Minwuia thermotolerans: one gene and its partner. The protein of the gene in region 1 interacts with the protein of each later gene in a pairwise test. Links are inferred from orthologs where the notes say so. Each region holds a gene or a part of one and is shown in the gene's direction. Other genes may lie near its edges. The genes, in order: grxD and CWC60_RS22015.

Region 1 (14,799 bases):
GCGCTGCGCCGCCTGATGGGCTGTTTCGACGTCGCCAGCCGGCGCTGGATCTTCGAGCAGTACGATCACTCGGTCATGGCCGACACCGTCCAGAAGCCGGGCGGCGACGCGGCCGTGGTCCGCGTGCACGGCACGAAAAAGGCGCTGGCGATCTCCACCGACGTCACCCCGCGCTATTGCCTGGCCGATCCGGTCGAGGGCGGCCGGCAGGCGGTGGCCGAGACCTGGCGCAACATCACCGCCGTCGGCGCGACGCCGCTCGCCATCACCGACTGCCTCAATTTCGGCAACCCCGAGCGGCCCGAGATCATGGGCCAGCTGGCCGGCTGCATCGAAGGCATGGGCGAGGCCTGCCGGGCGCTTGACTATCCGGTGATCTCCGGCAACGTCTCGCTCTACAACGAGACCAACGGCAAGGGCATCCTTCCGACCCCGGCGATCGGTGGCGTCGGCCTGCTGGCCGATTCCTCGAAGATGGTCCGCATCGCCGTGACGGAAGCGGGCCTCACGCTGATCCTGATCGGGGATAGCGCCGGCCATCTGGGCCAGAGCCTCTATCTGCGCGAACTGCTGGGCCGGGAGGAAGGCCCGCCGCCGCCCGTCGACCTGACCGCGGAACGGCGCAATGGCGACATGGTGCGCCGGGCGATCCAGGACGGCCTCGTGGCGGCCTGCCACGACCTTTCCGATGGCGGCCTGGGCGTGGCCCTGGCGGAGATGTGCATCGCCGGCGGCGTCGGCGCGAGGGTGCGGCTGCAGAAAGGCGGCCCGGCGCCGCACGCGCTGTTGTTCGGCGAAGACCAGGCGCGCTATTGTATCGCCACGGCGCGGCCGGACGAGGTCCTGGCCCTGGCGAATGCGGCGGGGGCGCCCGCCACGGTGCTGGGGACGACCGGCGGCGGCGATTTGACTGTCGAGGGGCTGCTCACCATATCGGTCGCCGATTTGCGGGGCGCCCACGAGAAGACCCTGCCGGCGTTCATGTCCGGCGGCGTGGCTGCCTGAAGGGAGATTGTGGCGATGGCGATGGACGCGGGCGAGATCGAGACCCTGATCCGGGAAGCGCTGCCGGACGCGCAGGTGACGATCACCGACCTCGCGGGCGACGGCGATCACTACGCCGCGCACGTCGTTTCCTCGGCTTTCACGGGCAAGTCCCGCGTGCAGCAGCACCAGATGGTCTACAAGGCCCTGCGCGGCCGGATGGGCGGCGAACTGCACGCGCTGGCCCTGCAGACCTCGGCCCCGGCCTGACGGCCCGGCCGGAACCAGGAGTACACCAATGGACCAGACCACCCACGACCGCATCGACGAAGCCGTGAAATCCAGCGACGTCATGCTGTTCATGAAAGGCACCCCCGTCTTCCCGCAGTGCGGCTTCTCTGCGGCGACGGTTCAGATCCTGAGCTATTTCGGGGTCAAGTTCGGCTCCGTGAACGTCCTCGACGACATGGATATCCGCCAGGGCATCAAGGAATATTCCGACTGGCCCACGATCCCGCAGCTCTACGTCAAGGGCGAGTTCGTCGGCGGCTGCGACATCGTCCGCGAGATGGCCGAATCCGGCGAACTGGAAGAGATCTTCCGCCAGAACGGCATCGAAACCAACCAGGCGGCATAACCACCAGCGCCACATGGCGCGCGGGGGATGGCATGGCCGGCCCGCGCGCCTGCTGAGTCCGCCAGCCCGCCGTGTTCATGTGCTCCGGCCGGCGGACCTTCTGAGTCCGCCAGTCCGCCAGCCCGCCGTTCCCTCGAAGTCCATCGCAGGCCGGGCAGCGGCCATTCGTTACTGTCATGCCCGCCGCCGAGAGGCGCGCGGGCATCGAGCGACGGAAGGACGCGGGCGTTCGTATTCACCCGATCTCCGAGTAGCGCCTGCGGGCCATCGGGGATGACAAGGGACGCGACCGCCGCCCGCGCCCTGCGATGATTTAATTGACAAAAGCGGCTATCTGATGGCCAGATACCCGAAATGCTTCGGGAGGCCCTGATGACCCACGCCGACCCGGCCCGCGATGTCGAGGCCGTGCGCGATTTCACCCGCTACTACACACGCCGCCTGGGCGTGCTGAAGGAAGGCCTGCTGGACACCGATCTGCCCCTGCCCCAGGCGCGCCTGGTCTGGGAGCTGGCGCATCGGGAGGCTGCGACGGCGGCGGCGCTGGCCCGCGACCTGGCGCTCGACCCCGCCTATGTCAGCCGCCTGCTGAAGAGTCTCGAGCGGCGCGGCCTGGTGGCGAAACGCCGGTCGCAAAGCGACGGCCGCGCCAGGATCGTCGCCCTGACTCCCGCCGGCCGCGACGTGTTCGCCGAACTCGACGCCCGTTCGGCGCGCGAGGTGAACGATATGCTGGCGCCCCTCGCCCCCTCCGAACGGCGGGGACTGACGGCGGCGATGAGCCGGGTCCGCCGGCTGCTGGGCCCCGAGGCCGACGCTCCCGCCCCTTACGTGATCCGCAGCCACCGGCCGGGCGATGTCGGCTGGGCGATCTCCCGCCACGGCGAGATCTACGCGGACGAGTTCGGCTGGGACGGCACGTTCGAGGCGCTGGTGGCCGAGATCGGCGCCGCCTTCATCCGGGATTTCAAGCCGTCGCGGGAGCATTGCTGGATCGCCGAGCGCGACGGCGAGCGCGTGGGCTCGGTCTTCGTGGTCGAGAAGGACAGGGCGACGGCGCAGCTCCGCCTGCTGCTGGTGGATCCGTCGGCGCGCGGGCTTCGGCTGGGCGAACGGCTGGTGGACGAGGTCATCCGTTTCGCGCGCGCGAAGGGCTATACGAAGCTGACGCTGTGGACCAATGACTGCCTGCACGCCGCGCGGCGCATCTACCAGAAGGCGGGGTTCGTGCTGGTCGACGAGGCGCCGCATCACAGCTTCGGCGTCGACCTGGTGGGCCAGAACTGGGACCTCGAACTCTGAGACGCCGCCCTCAGGCGGGCACGAACCAGTCGTCGAACTGCGAGATGTGGTCGAGCACGCGCCGGTAGCCCTTCGATTGCAGCAGCTCGAGGACCTTCCGCCGCTTGGCCTCGTGGTGATTGTGCTCGACGGCGATGAAGCCGAAGCGCGTCGCCTCGAAATCGATCGCCGAGAGGATCTCGAACTCCGTGCCCTCGGTGTCGACCGACAGGAAATCGACGAAGGCCGGCACCCCCTCGCGCGCGAACAGCTTGTCGGTGCGGATCGTCGGCACGTCGATGGTCAGGGCGCTGCCCTTGCGGCGCTTCTTCGTGAAATCGGCGATGCCCGACATCTCGCCCGCGCTCTGCTTCAGGAAGGGGACGCTCTCTCCCGAACGGTCGAAGGCGGCCTCGGTGGCGAGCCGCGCCGCGCGGCTCTCGCGGATGGCGGCATGGAAGTCCGGGTTCGGCTCCACCAGCAGCCCCCGCCAGCCCAGCGCCGTCTCGAACAGGTAGCTGTTGGAGAAATCGACGCCGTTGCCGACGCCGATCTCGACGAAATAGCCATCGCGCTTCGCGCCGCAGAGGTGGATCTGCACCAGGTCCTGCAGCAGCTGCGCGCGGGAATCCTTCGCATGCGCCCGGTAGATTTCGGCGAAGGACCGGTCCTCGGCGGCCAGCAGCACCAGCACGCGGAAGTCCGGGGTCAGGCCATAGCGCAGCTTGCCGCCAAGCGCGGCGGCGTTGCGTCCGTCCATGCGCAGCGCGGTATCCAGCAGCCCCCGCCAGGGCCGCACGTTGAGCGCCAGATGCGCGATCCAGGTCGCCAGAAACCGCAAGGCCTTCCTCCCCCTCCGGGCCGGATCAGGCCGGTTCGTCCCAGACCCCGTCCGCGATGATCTTCAGCGCCACCCGGCCATTGATCCGGTCCATCGACCAGAACCCGCCGGAGCCCCAGACATCGGGCTCGGCCCGGGCGGCGATATGGCCATAGTCGGCCTTGGCGGTGATGACAAGGCAGAGCATCCGCTCGCCCTTCGACATGGGGAAGTCGTTCTTCGCCACGCGCTCGAGAACGCCGTTCGCCGCGATCCGCTCGCCGAAGGCGGTCCAGTTCTCGAATTCGTCCGGCGCGACACGGAAGAACCGCTCCACCGCGGGCGTCGCGGCGCAGGCTTCGGCGTAGAGCTCCTGGGACATGGCGGCCTCCGGCAGGCATCGATTCGGACGATGGCGCGAATCTGCCGCCCCGCCGCGCGTCTGTCATCCTCCCGCGCGCCGGGTCCCTCAGCCCGCCATGGCGCGCATGGCCGCGGCGGTCGCCGGATCGGCGGGGAAGAAGCTCTCGATCGCCAGCTCTTCCAGACTGATGTCGATGGGGGAGCCGAACACCGTGGTGGTGGAGATGAAGGACAGCACGCCGGCGTCCGTGCGGTATTCCAGCGGAATGGCGATGCCGCCGAAGCGGTCCTTCGCCGGCGGCCGCTGGATGCGCGCGCCCGGCGGCATGGGATAGCCCTTCAGTTCGTCCGCCAGCGCCGCCAGCGCCGGATCGGCCGAGGCGTCGATCTCGCGCGCCAGCCGCTGCAGCACGTGGGCGCGCCATTCGCCGTAGTTGACGATGCGGCCGGCCAGCCCGTCCGGGTGCAGCGACAGCCGGAGCACGTTGACCGGCGGCGTCAGCAGCTTCGGATCGCCGGCGCCCATCATCGCGCGCGCCGCGTCATTGGCCTCGATCAGGGTCCAGTGCCGGTCGATGGCGATGGCCGGGTAAGGCGCGTGGCCCGCCAGGATCAGCCGCACCGCCGACAGCGCCGGGGTCAGGGCGGGATCGTCCAGATCGCGCTGCCGGTAGACCGGCGCGAAGCCGGCGGCGGCCAGCAGGGCGTTGCGCTCCCTCAGCGGCACGTCGAGCTGTTCGGCCAGGCGCAGGACCATGTCGCGGCTGGGCGCGGAGCGGCCGGTCTCGAGGAAGCTCAGATGGCGCTGCGAGACGCCGGCCTCGGCGGCGAGCTCGAGCTGGCTGAGGCCGCGGCGCTGCCGCCACTGGCGCAGGATTCCGCCGGCGGGCGGATGTTCGGTGCTGGTCATGGCGGCCACAGTGCGGCGAAACGCGCGGCGTCACAATTACCTGGTGCGTAATCGACGCGGCCCCGGGGACGCGGCGATCCTGCAGCCACGTCGCCGGGGACGGTCCCGGCGGCCGAGCGGAAAAAGGGAGAGCCACATGTCATCCGCCGATCCTGCAACCATCCTCCGCGCCACCGTGCTCGCCGACGGCGTCACCTGCGCCGTCATGGGCGTCGCGCTCGCCGCCGGCGCCGGCTTCGTCGCCAGCCTGACGGGCCTGCCCGGCGGCCTGCTGTTCTGGGCCGGCCTCGCCCTGCTGCCCGTCGCGGCCTTCATGCTGCTGACCGCCCGGTCCGCCCGGCCTTCGCGCGCCGCCGCCTGGATCATCATCGCCGGCAACGAGGCCTGGGTGCTGGGTTCCGTCCTGCTCATGCTCGCCGGCTGGGTCGAGCCCAATGCCCTGGGCTACGCTTTCATTGCCGTGCAGGCCGCCGCCGTCGCCCTGCTCGCGACCATCGAGTTCCTGGCGCTCCGCCGGCTGTCCGCAGCCGCCGCCTGACGCCCATCGCAAGGAGAGAGATCATGACAGCCTATGCCATCGCCACGCTGCGCGACCTGAACTACGGCCCCGATATCGCCGGCTATATCCGGAAGATCGACGCCACCCTGGACGCATATGGCGGCCGCTTCCTGATCCACGGCGGCCGCACCGAGCCGCTGGAGGGCGACTGGCCGCACGACATCGTCGTGCTGCTGGAGTTCGCGGACATGGAGCGCGCCCGCGCCTGATACGACTCGCCGGGCTATCAGGCGATCCTGAAGCTGCGCACCGACAATGCAAAAGGCGACGTGGCGCTGGTCCAGGGCGTGCCCGAGGGCTACCGCGCCACCGACGTGCTGGAGCGCATCGGCCTCGCCGACGCGTAAGCAAGGCTCGCGCCCGGCCCGGTTGGAAAGCCGGCGGCGGCGGCCGTATAATGGCCGAAGCATCATCAGGCAGCACACCGGCTTCCGGCCTCCGCAACGGGCGGCGGCGCGGGCAGTGACGAGAGGAGCCTCCATGACCGAGCGCGCAGGACGCAGGACCTATGCGGACCAGGTCGACGAACGCGGGCCGCTGGACGAATGGCGGAAGGTCCGTCTCGAAATCGACCCGCCGGTCGCGACGATCACGCTGAACGACCCGGAGAGTCTCAACGCCTTCTCCATCCGGCTGACCGGCGAGCTGCGCAAGGCGCTGGCGGAGGCGGACGCCGACCGCCGCGTCCGCGCGATCGTGCTGACCGGCAGCGGCAAGGCGTTCACCGCCGGCGGCGACCTGCGGCAGATGGAGCAGGCCGAAACCGGGCCGATCGAGCTCTACGAGTTCATCCGGCGCGAGTTCGGCGGTGTGGTCCAGGCGATTGCGGCGACCGACAAGCCGGTCATCGCCGCGGTCAACGGCCATGCCATGGGCGTGGGCTTCTTCACGGCGCTGGCCTGCGACATGATCGTCGCCTCCGAGCGGGCGAAATTCGGCACCGCCTACATCCATCTCGGCCTGACGCCGCTCGGGGTCAGCCAGATCCTCGCGACGCTGGTCGGCTATCACAAGGCCTACGAGCTCTGCGCCCTGGGCGAGGTGCTTACGGCCTCGGAGGGGGCCGGGCTCGGCTTCGTCAACCGTGTGGTGGCCCCCGAATCGCTGATGGAGGAGGCCGGCGCGCTGGCGCGGCGTCTCGCCGACGGCCCGCCGCGGGCGCTCGGCTTCACCAAGATGCTGCTCAACCGCGCGATCCGCGGCGGTCTGGACGAACACCTCCAGATCGGCGAATCGATCCAGCCGCTCTGTCTGGACAGCGACGACCACCGCGAGGCCCTGGCCGCCTTCGCGGAGAAGCGCAAGCCCGTCTACAGGGGACGCTGACCGGCGTCGGCCGGGCGCCCGGTCTCAGTCCTCCCGGACGCGGATGATCAGCTTGCCCTGCGCCTTGCGGTCGCGCATGGCGCGGAGCGCGTCGACGCCGTCGTCCAGGCTCCAGACGCCGCCGACATGGGGCTTCAGCCTGCCTTCCCGCCACCAGCCGAACATCTTCGCCATGTTCTCGCGGCACTTCTCGGGGAAGCGCCGGGCGAAGCCCTGATAGGCGACGCCGACAAGTTCGATCTGCTTGATCAGGATGTGGTTGGCCGGCAGCTGCGCGATGTCGCCGGCGGCGAAGCCGATGACCAGCATGCGCCCGCCCCAGTTGATCGAGCGGATCGCCTGGTGGCTGAAATCGCCGCCGACGGAATCGAAGATCACGTCCGCGCCCTTGCCGTCGGTGGCGTCCTTGACCTGCTGGCGGAGCTCCGGGCCCTGCGAATAGTTGATCAGGACATCGGCGCCATGGGCCTTGCAGAGCGCCAGCTTCTCGTCGGAGCTGGCGGCGGCGATCACGCGCGCGCCCAGGGCCTTGCCGCCCTCGATCGCCGCGAGCCCGGTGCCGCCCGCCGCGCCCAGCACCAGCAGGGTCTCGCCCGCCTGCAGCCGGCCCCGGTCCACCAGCGCGTGGCGGATGGTGCCATAGATCACGGGGAAGCCGGCCGCCGTCTCCCAGTCCATCTCGTCGGGGATGGGGAAGACCCAGTCTGCCGGCGCGGGGACCTGTTCCGCGAAACAGCCGATCATGGGATGGGCGGCCACACGATCGCCGACCGACAGTCCCGTCACGCCCGCGCCCACTTTCGAGATCACGCCGGCGCATTCCATGCCCGGCGCGAAGGGCGGCTCGCCCCTGTATTGGTACTTGCCCTCCGCCATCAGCACGTCGGGGAAGTTCAGCGCCGCCGCATGGACGTCGATGATCACCTCGTCCGGCGCGGCTTCGGGCGCGGGCAGTTCGCCGACCTTCAGGTCGTCGACCGAGCCGACGGTCTCGCAGATGATGGCTTTCAATTCGACCTCCCCACATGGCGCGCGGGGGACCCTCGGGTCACCGCCCGAGGGGCGGGTGGCCAGGCCGGACCGCGCGCATTCTGTTTCTCACCGGGACCGAATTCCCCACCCTGCCCTCCCCCTTGGCCAGGGGGAGGGTGGCTCCGCGTCAGCGGGGCCGGGAGGGGATATGGCTCAGATCGGATCCCAGTCGAAATACTCCGCCGTGCCGTCGAGGTCGTAGAGCTCCTTCTTCAGCGACGGGTAGAACTGGCTGGCCAGCGCGTCGTGGCTCCAGCCGTCGGACTTGTGGATCGTCTTGATCGGCCGGGGCTGGCTGAACAGGTAGATCTCGTTGCCGCGCACGCCGAAGATGTTGGCGGTGACGTCCTTCGCCGCGTCGGAGCAGAGATAGCTCACCACCGGCGCGATATGCGCGGCGGTTGCGTTCTGCTTGAACTTGCGGAAGCTCTCGGCCATCTCCTCGGACGTGATCGGGATCGACTCGATCATCCGCGTCCAGGCGAAGGGCGCGATGCAGTTCGACCGCACGCCATAGCGCTGGCCCTCCATGGCGATGATCTTCGACATGCCGGCGATGCCCATCTTGGCGGCGCCGTAGTTCACCTGGCCGACGGAGCCGTGCAGGCCGGAGGTCGAGGTGAAGTGCACGAACGCGCCCGACCCCTGCGGCTTCATGTGATCGACCGCCGCGCGGCTGACCAGGTAGCAGCCGTTCAGGTGCACCTCGATGACCGCGCGCCAGTCGTCTTCCGACATCTTGTGGAACATGCGGTCGCGCAGGATGCCGGCGACGTTCACCACCGCGTCGATGCGGCCGAAGCTGTCGACGGCGCAGTCGACCATCGCCTTCGCGCCCTTCGCGTCGGAGACCGAATCGCCGTTGGCGACCGCTTCGCCGCCGGCGGCCTTGATCTCGGCCACGACCTGTTCGGCCGGGCTCTCCCCGGTCTGTTCGCCCTCGACGCCGCCGCCCAGATCGTTGACCACGACCTTCGCGCCGCCCTTCGCCATGTCCAGCGCCACCTCGCGGCCGATGCCGCGCCCCGCGCCGGTCACCAGCGCCACCTTGCCGTCCAGAATGCCCATTGATCTCTCCCCTTCCCCGGCCCGGCGCGCACGGCCGGGCAGACAGGGATGTTTCTACAACGCTATCATCGCCGGAGAAAAGCGGTTGCGAGCCCCCGGGGAGGTGGCATGAGCCAGGCGAACGACGAACTGCGGGACGAAGCGGCGCGCTTCGTCGCCGCCCACTGGGGCGCGGATCACGGGATCCGGGACTTCGGCCCCATGGCGGACGGCCATGCCGGCCTCAGCTTCGGCTTCACGGTGACGCGGGCCGGCGCGGACGTGGAGGGGGTGGTGCTGCGCCTGGCGCCGAAGGGCGTGCGCCGGTCGGGCAACACCGACGTCTACCGCCAGGCGCCGCTGCTGCGCGCGCTGGGCCGGGCCGGGGTCAAGGTCCCGCCGGTGCTGCACGCGCAAGCCAGCGAGGACTGGTTCGGCACGCCCTTCGTGATGACCAGGCTGCTGCCCGGGAAGACGCTGATCATCTGGCAGCCGGCGCCCGAGTTCGAGGGCTTCGTCGCCGAGGGCTGGCGGCAGGCGGCGCGGGAGCTGGCCACGATCCACCGCTTCGACTGGCGGGCCGAGCTGGCAGACTGGGAGAAGCCGCGCGACATGGCCGCCGAGATCGAGCGCTGGGCCGCGATCCTGGAGAAGACCGACGAGCCGGACTGGATCGAGCGCGGCCGCCGCGTCGCCGCCATCCTGCGCGAACGGCCCATGCCGCCCTCACCGCAGGGCCTGTTCCACGGCGACTATCAGCCCGGCAACGTGCTGTTCCATCAGGGCCGCATCGCGGCGATCCTGGACTGGGAGCTGGCCGGCATCGGCCCGCAGCTGCTCGACATCGGCTGGCTGATGATGATGGGCGACCCGGAGGCCTGGGACCCGGACTGGGGGGCGAAGAACGTGCCGCCGGTGGACGAGCTGGCCGCGATCTACCAGGACGCCATGGGCGAGCGCTTCGAGGCCATCGACTATTTCGAGGGGCTCGGCTGCTACATCTTCGGCGTCATCTCCTGCCTCAACGTGAAGCTGCACCGCACCGGCCGCCGCCCCGACCCCATGTGGGACGACATCGCCAGCTCGGTCGTCCACCTCTTCGGCCGCGGCGAGGAACTGCTCTCGCGGTAGGGCGTTTTCGAACCGGACAGACCAGCCGAGTTTGTCGCCCTTGGACTTGATCCAAGGGCCCAGTGAACCGAAGGACTGGGTCCTGGGGTCAAGCCCCAGGACGCCAAGGGATTCCCTGAGGCCCGCGCACCGGAGCCACTCCGCCATTCCCGACCCCCTCCCGGCGCTTCGCGCCGACCTCCCCCTGATCCCAGGGGGCAATGATCCGCAGACCGCCGGCGCGTTCTCCCTCCCCCTTCGGGAAGGGGGAGGGTCGGGGAGGGGGATCGCAATACCCGGAGAGGGATCGCGGCGCGCCGCGCAGGACGCGAGCATCGCATGCATGGGGCCATGAGCCGCGCGTGGTAGCGCGGGCGCGCCGGCTGCGGCAGGATGCGCCCGGTTCAGGGGAGGATCGCTTGATGACCGGGACGGTAAAGACCGACCGCGGCGACAACGGCTATGGCTGGGTGATGGTGGCCGTGGGCTTCGGCCTGGTCAGCCTCGCCTTCGGCGGCATCGGCTCGGTCGGCGTCTTCCTGAAGCCGCTGGAGGCCGAGTTCGGCTGGACCCGCGGCGAGGTCTCCCTGGGCTATACCTCGGTCGCCGTCGCGGCCGCCGCCTTCGGCATCTTCTGGGGCTGGCTGGCCGACCGCCGGGGCGGGCGCGGCATCGCGCTGTTCGGCGTCACCATGATGGGGGTGAGCTATTTCGGCCTGAGCTTCACCGGGGAACTCTGGTACTACTATCTGATGCACTTCGCCTTCGGGGCGCTGGGCAACGCCGCCGCCGGCACGCCGATCTTCGCCACCACCGGCTTCTGGTTCACCCGCAATCAGGGCCTCGCCATCGGCGTGATGGCCGCGGGCGGCGCCTTCGGCCAGGCGGTCTGTCCCTATGCCGCGCGGCTGCTGATCTCGGCCTATGACTGGCAGACGGCCTACGCCGTGCTCGGCGTCGCCTTCCTGGTGATCGGCCTGCCGCTGGCCATGCTGGTGCGCGACCCGCCGGCCCGGATCCAGAGCCGGGCCGACGCGAAGGCCGCGCGCCAGGGCGGCCCGGCGCTCAGCATCGAGGCGGCCGCCGCGACCAGCCTCGCGCCGCGCCAGGTCATGCCGTGGATCTGCGCCGCCGCCTTCTTCTGCTGCGTCTGCATGACCGTGCCCATCGTCCATGTCGTCGCCCTGGTTTCCGACCGCGGCGTCGACCCGGAGCTCGCCGCCTCCGTCCTTTCGGTGCTGATGATCGCCGGCATCTCCGGGCGCATCCTGGGCGGCAAGGTCGCCGACATCGTCGGCCCCGTGCCCGGCTGGATGATCATGTCGGGCGGACAGACGGCGCTGGTTCTCTTGTTCCCGGTCACCGAGGACCTGATCTGGACCTATGTCCTGGCCGCGGCCTTCGGCCTGTTCTACTCCGGCGACATGGCCTCGATCCTGGTGGCGGGGCGGATGCTGCTGCCGGCCCGCGTCGCGGCGCAATCGATGGGCTGGATCGTCTTCTTCGGCTGGCTCGGCATGGGCACCGGCGCCTGGGCCGGCGGGGCGATCTTCGACTATGCCGGCGACTATTTCTGGAGCTACGCCACCGCCGCCGGCGGCGGGGTGGTCAACCTGCTCATCCTGGGGCTGTTCTGGCTGCGGCTGGAGCGGGCCAGATCAGGCGGAGCGGGAGAGATGGCGCACGCGTGAGGGCGCGCGCAGTCTGTCAATGCAGAAAAATGTAGCGTGGTCTATTTACTCAACTCCTTCCATTTTTGCATATTTTCAATCAGTTCGGGAATAGTAATATTATCTATATCATCGTCTGTGAAATCTGACCCGCTGAGCTTGTCATAATTCCATTCATCAAATTCCAAGCATTTTCCGGTAATCGCATCAGCACCGGCTGGCACAGAGATGCCACAACCTCTCAGCCAATCCCGAACTCTTCTGACAGCCAAGCCGGGTTCATTTTCATGATGCAGAACATCACATCCACCAATATCTGAAATTGATTTTTGATATTGATATTTCTCTGATTCCAATATCAATATTTTCTTACTGTCACAGTCATATCCATAAAATTGCTTGCAGCCAAAATCCAACCCCAATTCAAAAGGCATATTCATTCGAGAGATTTCGCCAGCTGTTGTCGCGCGACAACGACTTAAGTCATGAATTGAAAATTTACAAGATTCTATCATGTGCAGAATTTTATCAAGCCTATGCTTTCCGGAATCTGAGTCCTCTGAGGCAATTCTTGGGACCATATCGCAATATACAAGACAGAATAAAATGTTTCGCAATATCAGTCGATAATCTTCATCGAATGGACAATTGAGAAAAACACTTCTATCAAAATCTGGATTGGCATTCTCCATTATATTGCTATTTGCTTTTGCTCCCCCCTTTGGAAACCGGTATATGCCTCACAATTCTTCCATCCTTACCATGAACAAAAATACCCGACCCCTGATTTCTGGCTATTGTTGTTGCTTTTGACAACGCTTCTGCATATGTATTACACGTATTCGAAGCCCTCAACGAGCCAGCTCTACGAACTATCCACTTCCCGCCGCTGGGAATTACATGCTGACCTTTTGATGCCATTTCCAACTCTCTCGGGATAGGTCGCGAACTGTTTCTAACATTCTAACCCCAAGCTCCCTAATCGAACATAGAAAATGAGTAACGCGGACCAGCCATGGCCCCGCGCTACGGCCGGGATGACACCAAGGGGGTGGGCGCCTGAACCTCAGACGTTGGGAGAAGGGCACGCGGGCCAGCCAGACCATCCCCATCCCGCGTGACTCAGTGCCGGGGCGCGCGGGCCGGCCCCGCCAACCCCCGCGCGCCTGAACCGTCTGCGTTTACTTCGTCATATCCCGAAGTTTGAATTTCTGGATCTTCCCCGTCGACGTTTTCGGAATCTCGCCGAAGACGACCTCGCGGGGGCACTTGTAGTGCGCCAGGCGCTCGCGGCAGAAGGCGACGATCTCGTCTGCCGTGGCCTGCTTGCCGGGTTTCAGCTCGATGAAGGCGACGGGGGTCTCGCCCCACTTCTCCGACGGCTTCGCGACCACGCCGCAGGCGGCGACCGCCGGGTGGCCGTAGAGCGTGTCCTCGACCTCGATGGAGGAGATGTTCTCGCCGCCGGAGATGATGATGTCCTTGGAGCGGTCCTTGAGCTCGATATAGCCGTCCGGGTGCCAGACGCCGAGATCGCCGGAGTGGAACCAGCCGCCCCGGAACGCCTCGGCAGACGCCTTCGGGTTCTTCAGGTAGCCGGCCATGACGATGTTGCCGCGCATGAAGACCTCGCCCATGGTCTCGCCGTCCCGCGGCACGGGCTGCATGGTCTCCGGGTCGGCGATCATCAGGTCCTCCTGCATCGCCGAGGTCACGCCCTGGCGCGCCTTCTTCTTCGCCTTGGCGTCGTCGTCGAGGCCGTCCCACTCGTCCTTCCAGGCGCAGACCACGCAGGGGCCGTAGGTCTCGGTCAGGCCGTAGACATGGGTGACCTGGAAGCCCTGGCGCGCCATCTCCGCCAGCACCGAGGCCGGCGGCGGCGCGGCGGCCGTCATCATGTGCACGGTCTGGTCGAAGGGCTGTTTCTGATCGTCGGTGGCGCCGGTGATCATCTGCATGACGATGGGCGCGCCGCAGAGATGCGTGGCGCCGTGGCGGGCGATGGCGTCATAGATCGTCGCCGCCTCGACGCGCCGCAGGCAGATGTTCACCCCGGCGATCGCGGCCACCGTCCAGGGGAAGCACCAGCCGTTGCAGTGGAACATGGGCAGCGTCCACAGATAGCGCGCGTGGTTGCCCATGCCCCAGGTGACGGCGTTGTTGATGGCGTTCAGATAGGCGCCGCGGTGGGTGTAGACGACGCCCTTCGGGTTGCCCGTGGTGCCGGAGGTGTAGTTGAGCGCGATCTTGTCCCACTCGTCGGCCGGCATCTGCCAGGCGAGGTCCGCATCGCCGGTGGCGATGAAGGCCTCGTAGTCGCTCTCGCCCAGCCGCTCGCCGCCCGGGCCCTGCGGGTCGTCGACATCGATGACGATCAGGTCCCGGTTCCCGACGCCGTCGAGGGCCTCCTTCACCATCGGCGCGAACTCGGTGTCGCAGATCAGCACGCGCGCCTCGCCGTGGTCGAGGATGAAACGGATCTCGCCGGCGCTGAGGCGGTAGTTCAGCGGGTTGAGCACGGCGCCGGTCATGGCGACGCCGAAATGCGCCTCGTACATCTCCGGGATGTTGGGGCAGATGATGGCGACGGTGTCGTCCTTCCCGATGCCGCGCTTCGACAGCGCCGAGGCGAGCTTCACGCAGCGTTCGTAGGTCTCGGCCCAGGTGCGGGTCAGGTCGCCGTGGACCACCGCCGGATGGTCCGGATAGACCGCCGCCGTCCGCCGGATCAGGCTCAGCGGCGAGAGCGTCTGGTAGTTGGCGGGCTGGGCGTCCAGGTCGCGGGCATAGGCGTCGGCACTCATCGGGGCGTCTCTCCGGCGGGTTTCGGTTCCTGATCTTCTCCCGCCAGATAAACACCAGAATCCCGCGGGCTTTCAAGCGCGGCGCGTCAGCAAGTCATTGTCCGGAGCGGCCGGAACCGGTATCTGACATCGCCATGACTTCAGAGGCCGCCGCCCCCCGCGCCCGCACGACGGGCATCCTGCCCAGCCAGGCGCTGCGGCGCGTGATCGCCGAGGGCGCGGTCGCTGCCGATGGCGGCGTGCCCGACGAGATCAT
Region 2 (14,801 bases), on another replicon or contig:
CGGCGCGCAGCGCGGCGGCGACGGCGCGCTTGAACGGTTCGGTCGGTGGTTCCTTGCCCTTGCTCAAGCCTGCCTCAGTTCACCGTGACGCTGGCGGCGGATTCCGGCAGGTCCTTGCCCATGCAGCGCTGGTAGTACTCGGCGACGATGGGGCGTTCCATCTCGTCGCACTTGTTGAGGAAGGTGACGCGGAAGGCGAAGCCGATATCGCCGAAGATCTCGGCGTTCTCCGCCCAGGTGATCACCGTGCGCGGCGACATGACCGTGGAGATGTCGCCGTTGACGAAGCCCGCACGGGTCAGGTCGGCGACGTTCACCATGGCGCTGATGGCCTTCTTGCCCTTGGCGGTGTCGTAGGCCGGCGCCTTGGCCAGCACGATGTCGCACTCGGCGTCGTGCTCCAGGTAGTTCAGCGTGGTGACGATGTTCCAGCGGTCCATCTGGCCCTGGTTGATCTGCTGGGTGCCGTGATAGAGGCCGGTGGTGTCGCCCAGTCCGATGGTGTTGGTGGTCGAGAACAGCCGGAAGCAGCTGTGCGGCTTCAGCACGCGGTTCTGGTCCAGCAGGGTCAGCTTGCCGTCATGCTCCAGTACGCGCTGGATCACGAACATCACGTCCGGCCGGCCGGCGTCGTACTCGTCGAACACCATGGCGACGGGGTTCTGCAGCGCCCAGGGCAGGATGCCGTCACGGAACTCGGTCACCTGCTGGCCGTCGCGCAGGACGATGGCGTCCTTGCCAACCAGGTCGATACGGCTGATGTGGCTGTCCAGGTTGACGCGCACGCAGGGCCAGTTCAGGCGCGCGGCAACCTGCTCCACATGGGTCGACTTCCCGGTGCCGTGGAAGCCCTGGATCATGACGCGGCGGTTGTATTTGAAGCCGGCCAGAATGGCCAGCGTGGTGTCATGGTCGAACAGGTAGGCGGGATCCATCTGCGGCACGCGGTCGGTGGACTCCGAGAACGCCGGCACTTCCATATCGCTATCGATTCCGAACGCCTGCCGCACGGAAACGGTCATGTCCGGGAGCCCCTTGGGCAGCGTCGGCAGGTCGGCGGCATAGTCGGTGGAGGTCATGCGTAATCCCTGATCGTGGAACGGGAAGTAGGTCCGTCAGCCAAGACTGGCGCTCAGCACGCCATAGGCTTCGTTGATGTGCTTCAACCGATCCTCATAGCCGCGATCGCCGCCATTGGCATCAGGATGAAAGCGTTTGGCGAGTTGCTTATAACGAAGCTTGACCTCACGCAAGTCGTCGGTCGGTTCGATCTGCAATACGTTGAACGCGCGGCGCTGCGCGGCCGTGAAGCGCTTCTCCGGATTCGGGCGTGGCTCCGGCGGCGTCTCCGGATGGTCGTAGAGGCCGAACGGGTCGCGCAGATCGTCCGGGTGGAAGCGGCGCGAGACGCGCTCGCCCAGCTTCCATGTCGGCCGGTGCGCCCAGTGAACGGACCGCTGGAAGTTCTCCACTTCCACCTCACTCATGCCGTCGAAGTAGTTCCAGGACTTGTTGTATTCGCGCACGTGGTCGAGGCAGAAATGGTGATAGCCGTCGGCCGGATTGCGCGATTTCGGCGCCCGGAAGGCGCCTTCGGCCTCGCAGTCGTCGCGGTCGCAGAACCGCTCGATGGGGCGGTTGCGTTCCGCGCTGGTCTGATATTTCTTGTTCCGGCCTCTCAGCATGCTGCGGAGTATGGTGGCGGCCGGAGCAACGAACAAGCTTGACAGGCGCGACAGACCGCGCCCCCGAAAAGGAAACGACATGACCTATCGCGAGCGGATCGAGAGCAAGCTGAACGCGGCTTTCAGCCCTGCCGAACTGACGATCCGCGACGATTCCGAAAAGCACCGCGGACACGCCGGCTACCGCCCGGAGGGCGAGACCCATTTTCACGTCCGCATCGTCTCGGCCGCCTTCGACGGTCAGAACCGCGTCGCCCGGCAGCGCGCCGTCTACCGCGCCCTGAAGGCGGAACTGGACGAGCGCGTGCATGCGCTCTCGCTGGAGACCCTGACTCCGGCGGAGGCGGCCTGACGGCTCAGGCCGCGTCGGCCTTGCCGATGCTGTCGCGCAGTTCCCGTTTCAGCACCTTGCCGGTGGCGTTGCGCGGCAACTCGCTGATGAACTCGACCCGCTTCGGCGTCTTGTAGGTGGCCAGGTTCCGCCGGCAGTGGGCGATGATCGCCTCTCCGGTCAGCTCGGCGCCCTTCTTCAGCACGATCACCGCGCAGCCGATCTCGCCCCACTTGTCGTCGGGCAGGCCGATGACGGCCGCTTCGGCGATGCCGTCGAGCTGGTAGATCACGTTCTCGACCTCCGCCGGATAGACGTTCTCGCCGCCGGAGATGTACATGTCCTTGGTGCGGTCGACGATGTAGTAGAAGCCGCGCTCGTCCATGCGCGTGGCATCGCCGGTGTGCAGCCAGCCGTCGGTGATGGTCTCGGCCGTCGCCTCCGGACGGTTCCAGTAGCCGGGGGTGATGTTCGGCCCCCGGACCCAGAGCTCGCCGACCTCGCCGGGCGCCACGTCCTCGCCGTTCTCGTCGACGATCCGCACCTCGTTGTGCATTACCGGCTTGCCCGAGGAGCCGGGCGCGGTCATGGCGTCGGCGGCGTCCAGCACCAGCACGGACGGGCTCGTCTCGGTCATGCCGAAACCCTGCGCCAGGCCCAGCCCCTTCCGGTCCCAGGTTTCGAGGAGCGACAGCGATGACGGCGCGCCGCCGATGCCGGCCATCCGGACCCCGGAGAGGTCGGCGGTCTCGAATTCGGGCTGCTGCGCCATGAACTGGTAGTTCGCGGGCACGCCGAAGAAGTGGGTGATGCCAAGTTTGCGGTCCGTGAGCAGGTCCAGACATGCCTTGGGGTCGAATGCCTTCATCACATGGACCGTGCCGCCGGCATGCAGAACGGGGTTCGTGTAGCAGTTGAGACCGCCGGTGTGGAACAGCGGCAGCACGGTGAGCTGCACCGCGTCCGGCGTGATCCGGTGCGGCAGGCCCAGATTGACCGTGTTCCAGAAAGTCATGCCGTGGGTGATCATGGCGCCCTTGGGCAGACCCGTGGTGCCGGAGGTGTACATGATGGTCCAGAGATCGTCGTGGTCGAGGTCGACCATCTCCGTCGGCACCAGGTGGCGGGCGATGCCGCGCTCATAGGGTGAATCGGAGCCGTCGCCATTGGTCTGCGCCAGATGCGGGATGCCGACTTCCGCCGCCACGGCCCTGGCGCTGTCGGCGAACTCGGCGCCGTGGATCAGCGCCTTCGGACCGGCGTCCCGGGCGATGAAACAGAGCTCGGGGACCGTCAGCCGCCAGTTCAGCGGCAGGAAGACCGCGCCCAGCTTGGCGCAGGCGAACTGGATTTCCAGTACGTCCGTGGTGTTGGGGGCCAGCACGCCGACGCGGTCGCCGCGCCCGATGCCGAAATCTTCCCTGAGCCAGGTGGCGACCCGGCCGGCGCGGTCGTTGGCGCGCCTGTAGGAAAAGCGCCGTTCGCTCGCCAGGTCGCACATTGCCAGGTGGTCGCCGCGGAACGCCGCGTTCTTCGCCAGCCAGTCATAGACCTTGACCGCCATGTCTCATCCTCCCCTTCGATGCGAGGGACGATGATAACGGCGCGGGCGCGAAGGTAAATGCGACGAGTCAGGCGGGCTGCTTGCGCCTGGGCGCCTCGCGGTCGTGCCACCACAGGCGCACCAGGCGGGCGGTGTCGTCGGCGGCGAGGCGGCATTCGATGACGCCGTCGAACTCCAGCCGGAGTCCGGCCTCGGGGAGATCGAACTGGGCCGCCCAGCGGGCCACGCCCAGGTCGTCGCGAACGGCCATCGTCCTGTACATGAAGACCACGTTGTCCTGGCGCCCCAGGGCTTCCTGCCAGTGGGCCAGGATCTCGGAGCGGCCACGGCAGGGCGGGCCGAAGGGCGTCTCGAAGAAACCGCCGTCGCCGGCGAACAGCGCCGCCATCTCCTCGGCGTTCCGGTTCTGCCAGGCGCTGCCGAAGGCCTGGAGCCAGCGGTCGAAGCGTTCCGTCATCGCCGCGTCCGGACTATCGGCACGGGACTCGCCGCTGGGTTCGCTCATCGCAAAACGTCTCTTTCCTGCCGGCTGCGGACACGCACGGAAACCCCTTCCCTCTAGCCCCTCTGACCCATCAAGGCAATGATGGCCCACCTGAGCGGAGGCAAATACCGTGCCGCCGGGCGCGCCGGCGGGCGATCATGCCTTTCGCGTCCGGCTCCGGCGCGCGGCGAGCCTCAGCCGCGGCCAAGCGCGGCCATCATTTCCCGCCATTCGCGCGCCGAAAGACCGCTGTTTTCCTGCGTCACGGCCTCGCCGTCGAGCATCCGGCGCAGCGCCGCCACGCCCTTCGCCGACAGGTGCGCGCCGCCCATGCGGTATTCCTCGAAGGCGGCGGCGCACAGCGGCGTCCAGGCGCGCAGCGTCTCCATCATTGCATCCGCGTAGACGCGAATTTCATATTGCGCGTGGCTGTCGGCGCGCAGTGACAGGAAATGCATCAGATTGTGCAGGTCCGTCTTCCAGTACCACTGGGTATAGAAGTTGAGCGACAGGTTCATCCGCGCCAGCTCCCGCGCCAGCCCGCAGCGCTCCGCGTCCAGCGGCTCGCCGGCGTCGTCCTCGTTCAGCATCTCCTGGTAGTGTTCGTAGGCGCGCTCCGAATCCTCGCGCAGCAGGCGCATCACGCGCTCCGCCTCCTCCCCCTGCAGCACGTCGCCCCGGCCCTGGCGGTTGGACCGCGACTGGGCGGCGAGCTGCGCCGGCGCCGGGATGTAGAACTCCCGGTCCAGGATGGAGTAGCGGGCGGAGTATTCGTTGACGTTGGCGGTGCGGTGGCGGATCCACTGCCTGGCTACGAAGATCGGCAGCTTCACGTGGTACTTGATCTCGCACATCTCGAACGGCGTGGTGTGCCGGTGGCGCATCAGGTAATTGATCAGGCCCGAATCCTGGCTGACCTTGCGCGTGCCGCGGCCGTAGGAAACGCGCGCGGCCTGAACCACCGCCGCGTCGTCGCCCATGTAGTCGATGACCCGCACGAAGCCGTGGTCCAGCACCTCGATGGGGCGGTAGAGCATTTCCTCCAGCGCCGGCGAGACCGCGCGCCGCGTCGGGGTCGCCTCGGCCCGCTGTTCCTCGATCTCGCGAAGCTGTTGGGCGGAAAGCGGCATGTCGTGATGCTCCGTAGCCAGGGGAGCGGCGATCATAAGCCGATTCGCGGCCGTCCGCCGAAGGGGCTCTTCGGCGCGCTGGAAAATTCCTGCCAAGTGCTTATATTGCAGGCGTCGGGTGACCGACTATGGCGATAAACGCTACGTGGAATAAGCGTAACGGACCCGGGGGCAGTACCCGGCGCCTCCACCAATTTCCCGCCTCGCGGGGGCTTCATGGGGGCGAAACAGGATCGACGTGCGTGGTAAAGACGTGGTTTTCGCCCGGAATGGCTCCGCCGTTATCGGGCCGTTTTCACAAGTGCCAATGACAACGAAATGGCGCTCGCTGCCTAATATTGCCAGGTAAGCGCGGCACGGGGGACGCCGGGCAACAGAAGTCCCCCACTGAATTCGCGCCGCCGTGGGGGCGGCCAGAAGGGGGCGTGGGCCGAAAGGTCCGGGAGGCTCGGATGAATTATTCCGAAATGGTCGAAGACGCATTGCGCGGCGTGGTCCGCGCAGCGCTGCAGAAGGCCGCGACGGACGGGCTGCACGGCAACCATCATTTCTATGTCACGTTCCTGACGCGGTTCCCCGGCGTGGAACTGCCCGATCATCTGCTGGAGCGTTATCCCAGCGATATCACCATCGTCCTGCAGCACCAGTACTGGGATCTGGAGATCGGCGACGAGGCCTTCGAGGTTTCGCTCAGCTTCAACAAGCTGCCGACGCGCATCCGGGTGCCATACGTGGCCATCACCTCCTTCGCCGACCCCAGCGTCCAGTTCGGGCTGCAGTTCCAGCCCCAGGGCGAATGGGCGCCCGCCGAAGGTCCGGTGGATCCGGCCCGGAACCTGCCCGTCGGCGGCGACAGCGACGAGGCCGACGAGATCTCCGACGAGGCGCCGGCCGAGGAGGAGAAGCAGGGCGAGGTCGTCTCCCTGGACGCGTTCCGCAAGAAGAGCTGAACCGGCCGGCCGGCGCACCCGCGACAGGCGAATCGCAATTTGCACCTGCGCCCCGCGTCGGCCCGAACCAAATGGCTGTCAGTTTGCGATCCGCGTCGGGCGGGGGAACCCGGATTACGGGCGGGCCGCCAGCCGGACGCCGCCGCGGGCCTCCACGCCCGGATTGCTCGGAAAAAAAGAATCCCGGCGCCGCAATCGGTTAGATGAATCTTCGCTCACAGTCTGCCGCACGGCGGCGCCGGGGGCGGTCGCATGGCCTGCTACTTGCTGACTGTCGGTCAGCCGGAAGGCTCCCGGCGGCTGATGCGGTAATCAGGATCCCCGACCCCCCAATCCATGCCGTGTCGGCCGCCGTGGTCTTCGGCTTTCCCCGCGCATCCCTGTCTGCGACCATGGCTTCCGGTCCCATCGATCAAGAGGTTCGGCCATGCGCCGCATGTTCATACTGCCAGTGCTGCTCTGCGCCATCGCGGGTCCGGTGCAGGCCGACGGCCTGTTCGGCAAGGCGAAGGACCTGCTGGGCGGCGCCGTGAAGCAAGCGCCCGCCGCGGGCGGCGAGCGGCAGGGCGGCCTCAGCCGCTCGGAGATCGGCGCCGGCCTGAAGGAAGCGCTGCGCGTCGGCTCGGGCCGGGTGGTCGATCAGGTCAGCGCCATCGGCGGTTTCGACGCGGATCCGGCGATCCACATCCCGCTGCCGGAGAACCTCGCCAGGGCCCAGTCGATCCTCGGCCGGTTGGGCATGTCGAACCAGCTGGATGCGCTGGAGGACCGGCTCAACCGCGCGGCGGAGACCGCGGCGGCCAGGGCGAAGCCGCTGTTCGTCGACGCCGTCGAGGCGATGACGATCCAGGACGTCATGGAAATATTCAACGGTCCCGACGACGCGGCGACGCAGTATTTCCGCCGTCAGATGACGCCCGGTCTGCGCGCCGAGATGAAGCCGGTGGTAGACGAAAGCTTGGCCGAGGTCGGCGCGATAGAGACCTACGAACAGACTGTCGGCGAGTTCCGCAGCATGCCGATGGTGCCGGATCTGCGGGCCGACCTTACCGATCACGTGCTCACCCTGGGGCTGGACGGCATCTTCCACTACCTGGCGCGCGAGGAGGCGGCGATCCGCAACAATCCGGCGGAACGCACCACGGCGCTGTTGCAGCGGGTCTTCGGCGGCTGACCGCCGCGGACCTGAAATTGCATATGTTCCCAAGATCGTTCATTTTCGCCCGAGGGGAACGGCGGCCTCGCGGCCGCGCATGAGGGGAACAGTTTATTGGCCAGCGGACGCTTCGTTATCATCGACGACGATCGCCTGACCGCCGGACACGCGCGCGCAGTGCTCGAGCGCGCCGGCTACGAGGTCAGCGTCTTCGCCTCCAGCATCGAGGGGCTGGAAGCGGTGCGCCGCGACCGGCCGGACGCGGTGCTGACCGACGTCATGATGCCGGAGATGGACGGCATGGAGCTGACGCAGAAGCTGCGCGAGGATTCGTCCTTCGACGAGATGCGCATCTTCGTCTTTTCCGGCAAGGCCTTCGAGTACGACCGCGCCCGCGCGATGGAGCTGGGCGCCGACGCCTACATCCTGAAGCCGATCAAGGCCGACAGCTTCCTGAAGACGGTCGAGCGTGTGCTTTCCGACAGGATCGCGGTGAAGTTCTGGGGCGTGCGGGGAACCCTGCCCAAGCCCGGGCCGGACAGCCTCAAATATGGCGGTAACACCTCGTGCGTGACGCTCTCCTTCCCGCGCGGGCAGTTCTTCATCTTCGACGCCGGCAGCGGCATCCGCGAGGTCGGCTCCAGCCTGATGGCCGAAGGCAAGACCCGCTCGGAGGGGAAGATCTTCATCTCCCATCCGCACTGGGACCACATCAACGCCCTGCCGTTTTTCGCGCCGCTGTTCATTCCCGGCAACGATTACGAGGTGCTGGGACCGATGCACGGCTCCATGGGCATCGAGAAGCTGGTCTCGGAACAGATGAGCGGCGCTTACTTCCCGATCACCGTGCGCGAGTTCGGCGCCCGTGTGACCTACCGCGATCTGCGCGAGGGCGAGTACGACGTCTCCGGCATTCCGGTGAAGACCATGCTGCTGTCCCATCCGGGATACTGCCTGGGCTACCGGGTCGACTATGCGGGACGGTCGTTCTGCTACATCACCGACAACGAGATGTTCCTGCCGGAGTCGGACTATCACGCGCCCGATTACATGCAGAACCTGGCCGATTTCGTGCGCGGCACGGACATGCTGGTCACCGACACGACCTACACCGACGACGAATACCGCTCCAAGATCGGCTGGGGCCATTCCTGTCTCAGCCAGGTGGTGGAACTGGCCTGCCAGGCCGACGTGAAGGGGCTCTACCTGTTCCACCACGACCCGGACCAGAACGACGCCGCCATCGATGCGAAGCTGGAGGCGGCGCAGCGCATGCTGTCCGAACGCGGCTCGCCGGTTGCCTGCTATGCCCCGGCGGAGGCCGAGACCATACTGGTCTGAGGCGTTGGCGGCGCCGCTTGCAGCATCTCAGCCCCAGGGACCGCGCTTGTAGGGCGAGTCCGGATGCGGCTCGGGCCGCAGGATGCGGATCGCAGCGTCCTTGCCGAAGGGGGCGAGGGCCATCTCCTTCTCCTTCGACAGGATCGGGTGATCGCGGTCGCGGAACAGCAGCACCAGCACCGCGCCCGCCAGAAAGCCGCCGACATGGGCGAACCAGGCGATGGGGTCGCTCTCGCTGCCGACGCGCAGCACGTTGAGGACCTGCAGCCCGAACCAGAGGCCCAGCAGCACCAGCGCCGGCAGGCGCAGCGGGATGAACAGGAAGCCGATGGGGATGCCGACCAGGATCCGGGCCCTGGGATAGAGGATGATGTAGCCGCCCAGCACGCCGGAGACCGCGCCCGAGGCGCCGATCAGCGGCGCTTCCGAGGTCGTGTCCCACAGGCCATGGCACAGCGCGGCGATGGCGCCGGTCAGCAGCAGGAAGGCGAGAAACCGCCAGTGACCCATGGCGCTCTCGACATTGTCGCCGAAGACCCAGAGAAACAGCATGTTGCCGATCAGGTGCATGAAGCCGCCATGCAGGAAGATTGTGGTGACCAGGGTCAGCGCCGGCGGAACCACGGCCAGATCCGCGGGCAGGGCGCCGTGGCCGAACAGGGCGGCCGGGATCATGCCGAACTGGTAGATCAGCGCGACTTCCGCGCGCTCGTCGAGAACCAGCTGATAGAGGAAGACGAGGACGCACAGGCCGACCACCGAGCGTACGACCCAGGGCGTGCGGTGTGCCGGCGCGTCGTCATGCAGCGGAATCATTCGGTCAGGCTCCGTTCATTCCCTTCCTCATGTTGGGCGTGCACTCGGAAATCCAAAGCGGCTTACCAGATTATGACCATGATCGACCGACGCGCATTCCTGGTCGGCGCGGCCGCGAGCCTCGCGGCGCCGGCCTTCGCCGCCGCGCCGGCGGCCTGGGACATCGACTTCGATGTGCGGATCGCCGGGCAGTCGGTCGGTCACCACCGGCTTGCTTTCCGCCGCGACGCCGCGGGCGACCTTCGGGTGACGGTGGACGTGGCCATGCGCGTGCGGCTGATGTTCGTGACCGTGTTCGACTATCGCCAGCAGGCCGAGGAGACCTGGCGCGGCGACCGGCTGCTGCGTCTCGAATCCCGCACCGTCGACGGCGACAACCGCGACCACGTGGTCGCCGAGCGGAACTCGGAGGGGCGGATCGCGGTGCAGAGCCGCCGCGCCGGCGACCGGGTGGTGGACGGCGACATGTGGCCGACCTCGGCCTTCTGGCGGCCGGCGGCGGTGGAGCGGGCGCGTTTCCTCGACGTCGCGACCGGCGTCATCCGCCCCGTCGACATTGCCTATCGAGGCCTGGAGATCATCGAGGCGCTGGGACAGGAGCGTCCGGCCAGGCGCTATTTCGTCGACACCAGCCGCGCCTTCGATGTCTGGTACGGCTCCGATGGCGCATGGCTCAGGCTCGAATGGTCCGGCTTCGGACTCACCGCCCGCTATCATCGCGTGACCTGAACAAGATGCCGCGCGTCAGGGATTGGTCTCAGGCGCGGCGGCGCCGGCGAACGTGGCGGATGCTCTCGGTGTTGGCGGCAGGCGGCGCGATCAGGGGGCCCAGGGCCGCGGTGATTTCCGCGAGGTCCGGACGCGGGCCGCGCTCGCTGGTGTCCAGGGCGAGCCGCATCGCCCGGATGTGCTCGGGCGTGGTGCCGCAGCAGCCGCCGATGATGCGCGCGCCGGCGTCCCGCGCGAAGCGGGCATAGGCGGCCATCAGCTCGGGCGTGCCGGTGTAGACCACCTTGTCGCCGCGGATCTGCGGGATGCCGCAGTTCGCCTTGGCGATGACGACGCCGGTCTCGGTGGCCATGCCCAGCACCGCCAGCAGCAGATCGGAGGCGCCCACGCCGCAATTCGCGCCGAAGGCGACCGGCGGGACGGGCAAGGTGGCCGCCACGCCGGCCAGCAGCTCCGGCGGCAGGCCCATCATCGTCCGGCCGGCGGTGTCGAAACTGGCGGTGTAGACATAGGGCAGCCCCTCGGCGATGGCGGCCTCGGCGGCGGCGCGCATTTCCTCGGGCGCCGACATGGTCTCGATCCAGGCGACGTCGGCGCCGCCGGCCTTGAGGCCGCGCGCCTGTTCGGCGAAGGCCGCGGCCGCATCCGTGTGGGTCATCCGGCCCAGCGGCGCCATCAGTTCGCCCGTCGGCCCCATGGAGCCGGCCACGACGATCGGCCGGTTGGCGGCGTCGGCGACCTGGCGGGCCAGCGCCGCGCCGAGGCGGTTGAGTTCCTCCGCCCGGTCCTCCAGCCCATGCAGCATCAGGCGATAGCGGGTGCCGCCGAAGGTGTTGGTGAGAATGATGTCGGAGCCGGCGTCGACGAAGCTCTGGTAGTTCGCGCGGATCTTGTCCGGTTCGTCGGCGTTCCAGGCTTCGGGCGCATGGCCCGGCGGCAGCCCCATCGCGAACAGGTTGGTGCCGGTCGCGCCGTCGGCCAGCAGGCAATCGCGTTTTTCCAGCAGTTCCGACAGCAGCATGGCTATGTTCTCATGGATATCCGGATTCTCGCCTAGCATGGCCGGCGGGGGTCAACTATCCATGAAACGACGGGGAGGGTCGCAGACATGGAAAAGATCATACGCAGCCGTACCGGCGCGGAGATCAGCGAGGCGGACGAACGCCAGCTGCTCGACACGATCCGCGTCTGGCTGAGGCGCGATGTCGAGGACAAGGTGCTCGATCTGGAGCACGCCGACGAATATCCGCACGAAATGGTCGCGCAGATGAAGGAACTCGGCCTGTTCGGCGCCACCATCCCGGCCGAATATGGCGGCCTCGGCCTGCCGGCCCAGACCTATGCGAAGATCGTCGCCACGATCTCCGAGACCTGGATGTCGCTGACCGGCATCTTCAACTCGCACCTGATGATGGCGGCGGCGGTCGAGCGCTTCGGCACGGAGGAGCAGAAGAACCGCTTCCTGCCACGTTTCGCTTCGGGCGAACTGCGCGGCGGGCTGGCGCTGACCGAACCGCATTGCGGCACCGACCTGCAGGCGATCCGCACGAAGGCGGTGCGCGACGGCGACGACTATGTCGTCAATGGCGGCAAGACCTGGATCTCCAACGGCATCGAGGGCGGGGCCGTCGCCCTGCTGGTGAAGACGGACACGGACATCGAACCGCGCCACAAGGGCATGAGCCTGTTCATCGCCGAGAAGGGGCCGGGCTTCACCACTGGCCGCAAGCTGAAGAAGCTCGGTTACAAGGGCATCGATTCGGCGGAGCTGATCTTCGAGGACTACCGCCTGCCGGCGGCAAACCTGATCGGCGGCGTGGAGGGCAGGGGCTTCCACCAGACCGTCGGCGGGCTGGAACTGGGCCGCATCAACATCGCCGCCCGCGGCGTCGGCGTGGCGACGGCGGCGCTCAACCGCGCGGTCGAATACGCCCAGATCCGCGAGACCATGGGCAAACCCATCGGCGAGCACCAGGCGATCCAGCTGAAGATCGGCGACATGGCGACGAAGCGGCGCGCGGCGGAACTGCTGATGCTGGACGCGGCCATGGCCTATGACCGTGGCGAACGCTGCGACATGGAGGCCGGAATGGCCAAGCTCTTCGCCTCCGAGACCGCGCTGGAGAACGCCACCGAATGCATGCGCATCCACGGCGCCTATGGCTATTCGGCGGAGTTCCCGGTCGAGCGCTATTTCCGCGACGCGCCGCTGATGTGCATCGGCGAGGGCACCAACGAGATGCAGCGCATCATCATCGCGCGGCAGATGCTGGCGCGGAATCCGGCATGAAGGGGCCCGGCAACGCGCCCCTTCATGCCGCCCTCGGACCTGATCCGAGGGCCCGGCGAAACGAATGACTGGGTCCTCGGATCAAGCCCGAGGACGCCGATCGAGATAATCCGGAGATCCACATGAAACTCGAAGGCATCCGCGTCCTGGACATGTCGCTGTTCCTGCCCGGGCCGCTGCTGACCCAGATGATGGCCGACCACGGCGCCGAGGTGATCAAGCTGGAGCCGCTGTCGGGCGAACCGAACCGGGAGATCGGCCAGGTGCGCGACGGGGTCACCGTCTATTTCGCCAACACTCATCGCGGCAAGAAGTCGATCCAGCTCAATCTCAAGACCGACGAGGGGCGCGAGGCGCTGCTGAAGCTTGTCGAGAGCTGCGACGTCATGGTGGAGGCCTTCCGCCCCGGCGTGGTCAAGCGCCTCGGCTGCGACTACGAAACGGTGAGCGCGCGCAATCCGCGCCTCGTCTATCTCTCGATCTCCGCCTTCGGGCAGAGCGGCCCCTATGTGAAGAAGCCGGCGCACGACCTGGCGACCGAGGCGCTGGCGGGCGTCCTCTCGCTCAACCAGGGGCAGGACGGCAAGCCGGCCATCCCCGGCATCGCCAATGCCGACATGCTGTCGTCGATGATGGGGCTGTCGGGCGTGCTGATGGCGCTGCTGCGGCGGGAGAAGACGGGCAGGGGCGACTATATCGATCTCGCCATGATGGACTCGCTCTTCGCGGCCATGCCTAACCTGATGGGCTCCACCTTCGCCGACAAGACGCCGCCGGTCTGGAAGGAGGAGCGGACGGGCGGCGGCTACGCCTTCTACCAGATCTACGAGACGAAGGACGGCCGGCACGTCGTGCTCGGCGCCTCGGAGATGCACTTCGCCGAGACCGTGATGCGGAAGTTCGGCCGCGAGGACCTGATCGAGGCCTGCAAGCCGCCGCCGGGACCGACGCAGGAGCCGGCGCGGCAGTTCCTGCGCGAGACCTTCCGCACGAAGACCCAGGCCGAGTGGGTGGAGTGGTTCGAGGGCGTCGACGCCGCCTTCGCGCCGGTGAAGAACCTGCGCGAGGCCTGCGACGACCCGCAGGTGCGCCACCGGGAGATGATCTTCGAGGACGAGCGCGGCTGGGAGCATATCGGCGTGCCGATCAAGTTCGCCGCCGAGCCCGGCAGGCCGCGCCTCGCCTTCGCCGAGGTCGGCGAGCACACAGCCGGGACGCTGAAGGAACTGGGCTACAGCGACGAGCAGATCGCTGCAATGAAGGAAGGCGGCGTGTTCTGAAGGTGTCGATGACCCGACGCGACGCCCTGCTGGCCGTCATGGCCGCCTTCATCTGGGGGGCGACCTATCCGTTCTCGGCGATCGCGTTGCAGGATACGCCGCCGATCTTCTTCACGGCGCTGCGCTTCGCCTGCGCCGCCTGCTTCGTCGTGGTGGTGCCAAGGCCGCGGATCCCGGCCGGGAAGCTGATCCTTCTGGGTCTGTTCCTCGGCGCGGTGCTGTTCGCGCTGACCTTCATCGCCATGACGCAGGGACTGAGCGCGTCGCTGGCGTCGGTGCTGGTGCACACCCAGGCCTTCTTCACCATCCTCATCTCGATGGCCGTGTTCGGCGAGCGGATGAGGCGCCGGCAATTGCTGGCGCTGCTGATCGCGGCCGCAGGAATCGCGGTCCTGGCCATCGACCGCGGCCGCGCCGGCTCGGCCGTCGCCCTGCTGCTCATCCTGCTGGCTGCGCTCTCCGGCGGCATCGGCAACAACATCATGAAGTCGCTGGGTCAGACCGACATGCTCCGCGTCTCGGTCTGGATGAGCCTGGTGCCGCCGCTGCCTCTGCTGGGCCTGTCGCTGGTTCTCGAAGCGGACGGTTCGGCCGCGGACCTGATTTCCACCGTCACATGGCCGACAGCGATCGCCCTTCTCTGGTCCAGCGTCCTGGCCACGGTTCTCGTCTTCGCCATCTGGGGGCGGCTGCTGGTCGCCTACTCGTCGGCCGCCGTCGCACCCTTCTTCCTGCTGGTGCCGGTATTCGGCGTCGCGCTGTCGGCCCTCGTTCTGGGGGAGACCCTGTCGGCGCTGCAGATCTCCGGCGGCCTGCTGGTCTTCGCCGGCCTTGCCCTGGCGCTCTGGCCGGCCCGGAAGCCGCCATTGCCGGTCGCCTGACCCGCCGGGCGGCGCGCGAAGGCGCATAGACGCTTAGCAGCGCCAGCCACTTCCTCTATAACCGTCGCCATGAGCGCCAATGCCAATGCCCGGCCCCGCGTGGGGCTGTTCGTGACCTGCCTGGTCGACCTCTACCGGCCCAGCGTCGGCTTCGCCGCGGTGAA

What was found.
Region 2: the proteins of grxD (region 1) and CWC60_RS22015 interact in binary tests that used the Escherichia coli proteins (3 or more experiments, as listed by UniProt). The link is inferred for Minwuia thermotolerans from one-to-one orthologs.

The regions. Positions count from the first base shown.
Region 1 is NZ_PIGG01000050.1:7,043-21,841, forward strand. What follows is about bases 1-2,951. They hold grxD (Grx4 family monothiol glutaredoxin), read left to right. Parts: upstream 1-1,282; coding sequence 1,283-1,621; downstream 1,622-2,951. Other genes in these bases: purL (phosphoribosylformylglycinamidine synthase subunit PurL), read left to right, coding at 1-1,005; CWC60_RS15790 (BolA family protein), read left to right, coding at 1,021-1,254; CWC60_RS15800 (bifunctional helix-turn-helix transcriptional regulator/GNAT family N-acetyltransferase), read left to right, coding at 1,994-2,923; CWC60_RS15805 (FkbM family methyltransferase), read right to left, coding at 2,934-2,951. In the rest of the region: more of CWC60_RS15805, read right to left, coding at 2,952-3,743; CWC60_RS15810 (hypothetical protein), read right to left, coding at 3,769-4,104; CWC60_RS15815 (helix-turn-helix domain-containing protein), read right to left, coding at 4,192-4,995; CWC60_RS15820 (hypothetical protein), read left to right, coding at 5,132-5,533; CWC60_RS23930 (DUF1330 domain-containing protein), read left to right, coding at 5,557-5,763; CWC60_RS15830 (enoyl-CoA hydratase/isomerase family protein), read left to right, coding at 6,035-6,880; CWC60_RS15835 (NADPH:quinone oxidoreductase family protein), read right to left, coding at 6,905-7,891; CWC60_RS15840 (SDR family NAD(P)-dependent oxidoreductase), read right to left, coding at 8,066-8,980; CWC60_RS15845 (phosphotransferase family protein), read left to right, coding at 9,089-10,090; CWC60_RS15850 (MFS transporter), read left to right, coding at 10,492-11,760; CWC60_RS23320 (hypothetical protein), read right to left, coding at 11,802-12,431; CWC60_RS24420 (DUF2188 domain-containing protein), read right to left, coding at 12,439-12,660; CWC60_RS15860 (acyl-CoA synthetase), read right to left, coding at 12,921-14,543; CWC60_RS15865 (2'-deoxycytidine 5'-triphosphate deaminase), read left to right, coding at 14,678-14,799. UniProt on the Escherichia coli protein: Monothiol glutaredoxin involved in the biogenesis of iron-sulfur clusters.
Region 2 is NZ_PIGG01000076.1:108,434-123,234, forward strand. What follows is about bases 448-3,400. They hold CWC60_RS22015 (BolA family protein), read left to right. Parts: upstream 448-1,764; coding sequence 1,765-2,037; downstream 2,038-3,400. Other genes in these bases: cobS (cobaltochelatase subunit CobS), read right to left, coding at 448-1,079; CWC60_RS22010 (J domain-containing protein), read right to left, coding at 1,116-1,685; CWC60_RS22020 (acyl-CoA synthetase), read right to left, coding at 2,042-3,400. Also shown: cobaltochelatase subunit CobT, read right to left, coding at 1-67; more of cobS, read right to left, coding at 75-447; more of CWC60_RS22020, read right to left, coding at 3,401-3,580; CWC60_RS22025 (YybH family protein), read right to left, coding at 3,648-4,085; thyX (FAD-dependent thymidylate synthase), read right to left, coding at 4,259-5,194; CWC60_RS22040 (SspB family protein), read left to right, coding at 5,647-6,144; CWC60_RS22045 (DUF4197 domain-containing protein), read left to right, coding at 6,572-7,318; CWC60_RS22050 (response regulator), read left to right, coding at 7,415-8,641; CWC60_RS22055 (rhomboid family intramembrane serine protease), read right to left, coding at 8,669-9,457; CWC60_RS22060 (DUF6134 family protein), read left to right, coding at 9,536-10,186; bmt (betaine--homocysteine S-methyltransferase), read right to left, coding at 10,215-11,207; CWC60_RS22070 (acyl-CoA dehydrogenase family protein), read left to right, coding at 11,295-12,476; CWC60_RS22075 (CaiB/BaiF CoA transferase family protein), read left to right, coding at 12,599-13,756; CWC60_RS22080 (EamA family transporter), read left to right, coding at 13,765-14,637; CWC60_RS22085 ((Fe-S)-binding protein), read left to right, coding at 14,707-14,801. UniProt on the Escherichia coli protein: Transcriptional regulator that plays an important role in general stress response. Has many effects on cell morphology, cell growth and cell division. Acts by regulating the transcription of many genes, including dacA (PBP-5), dacC (PBP-6), ampC and mreB.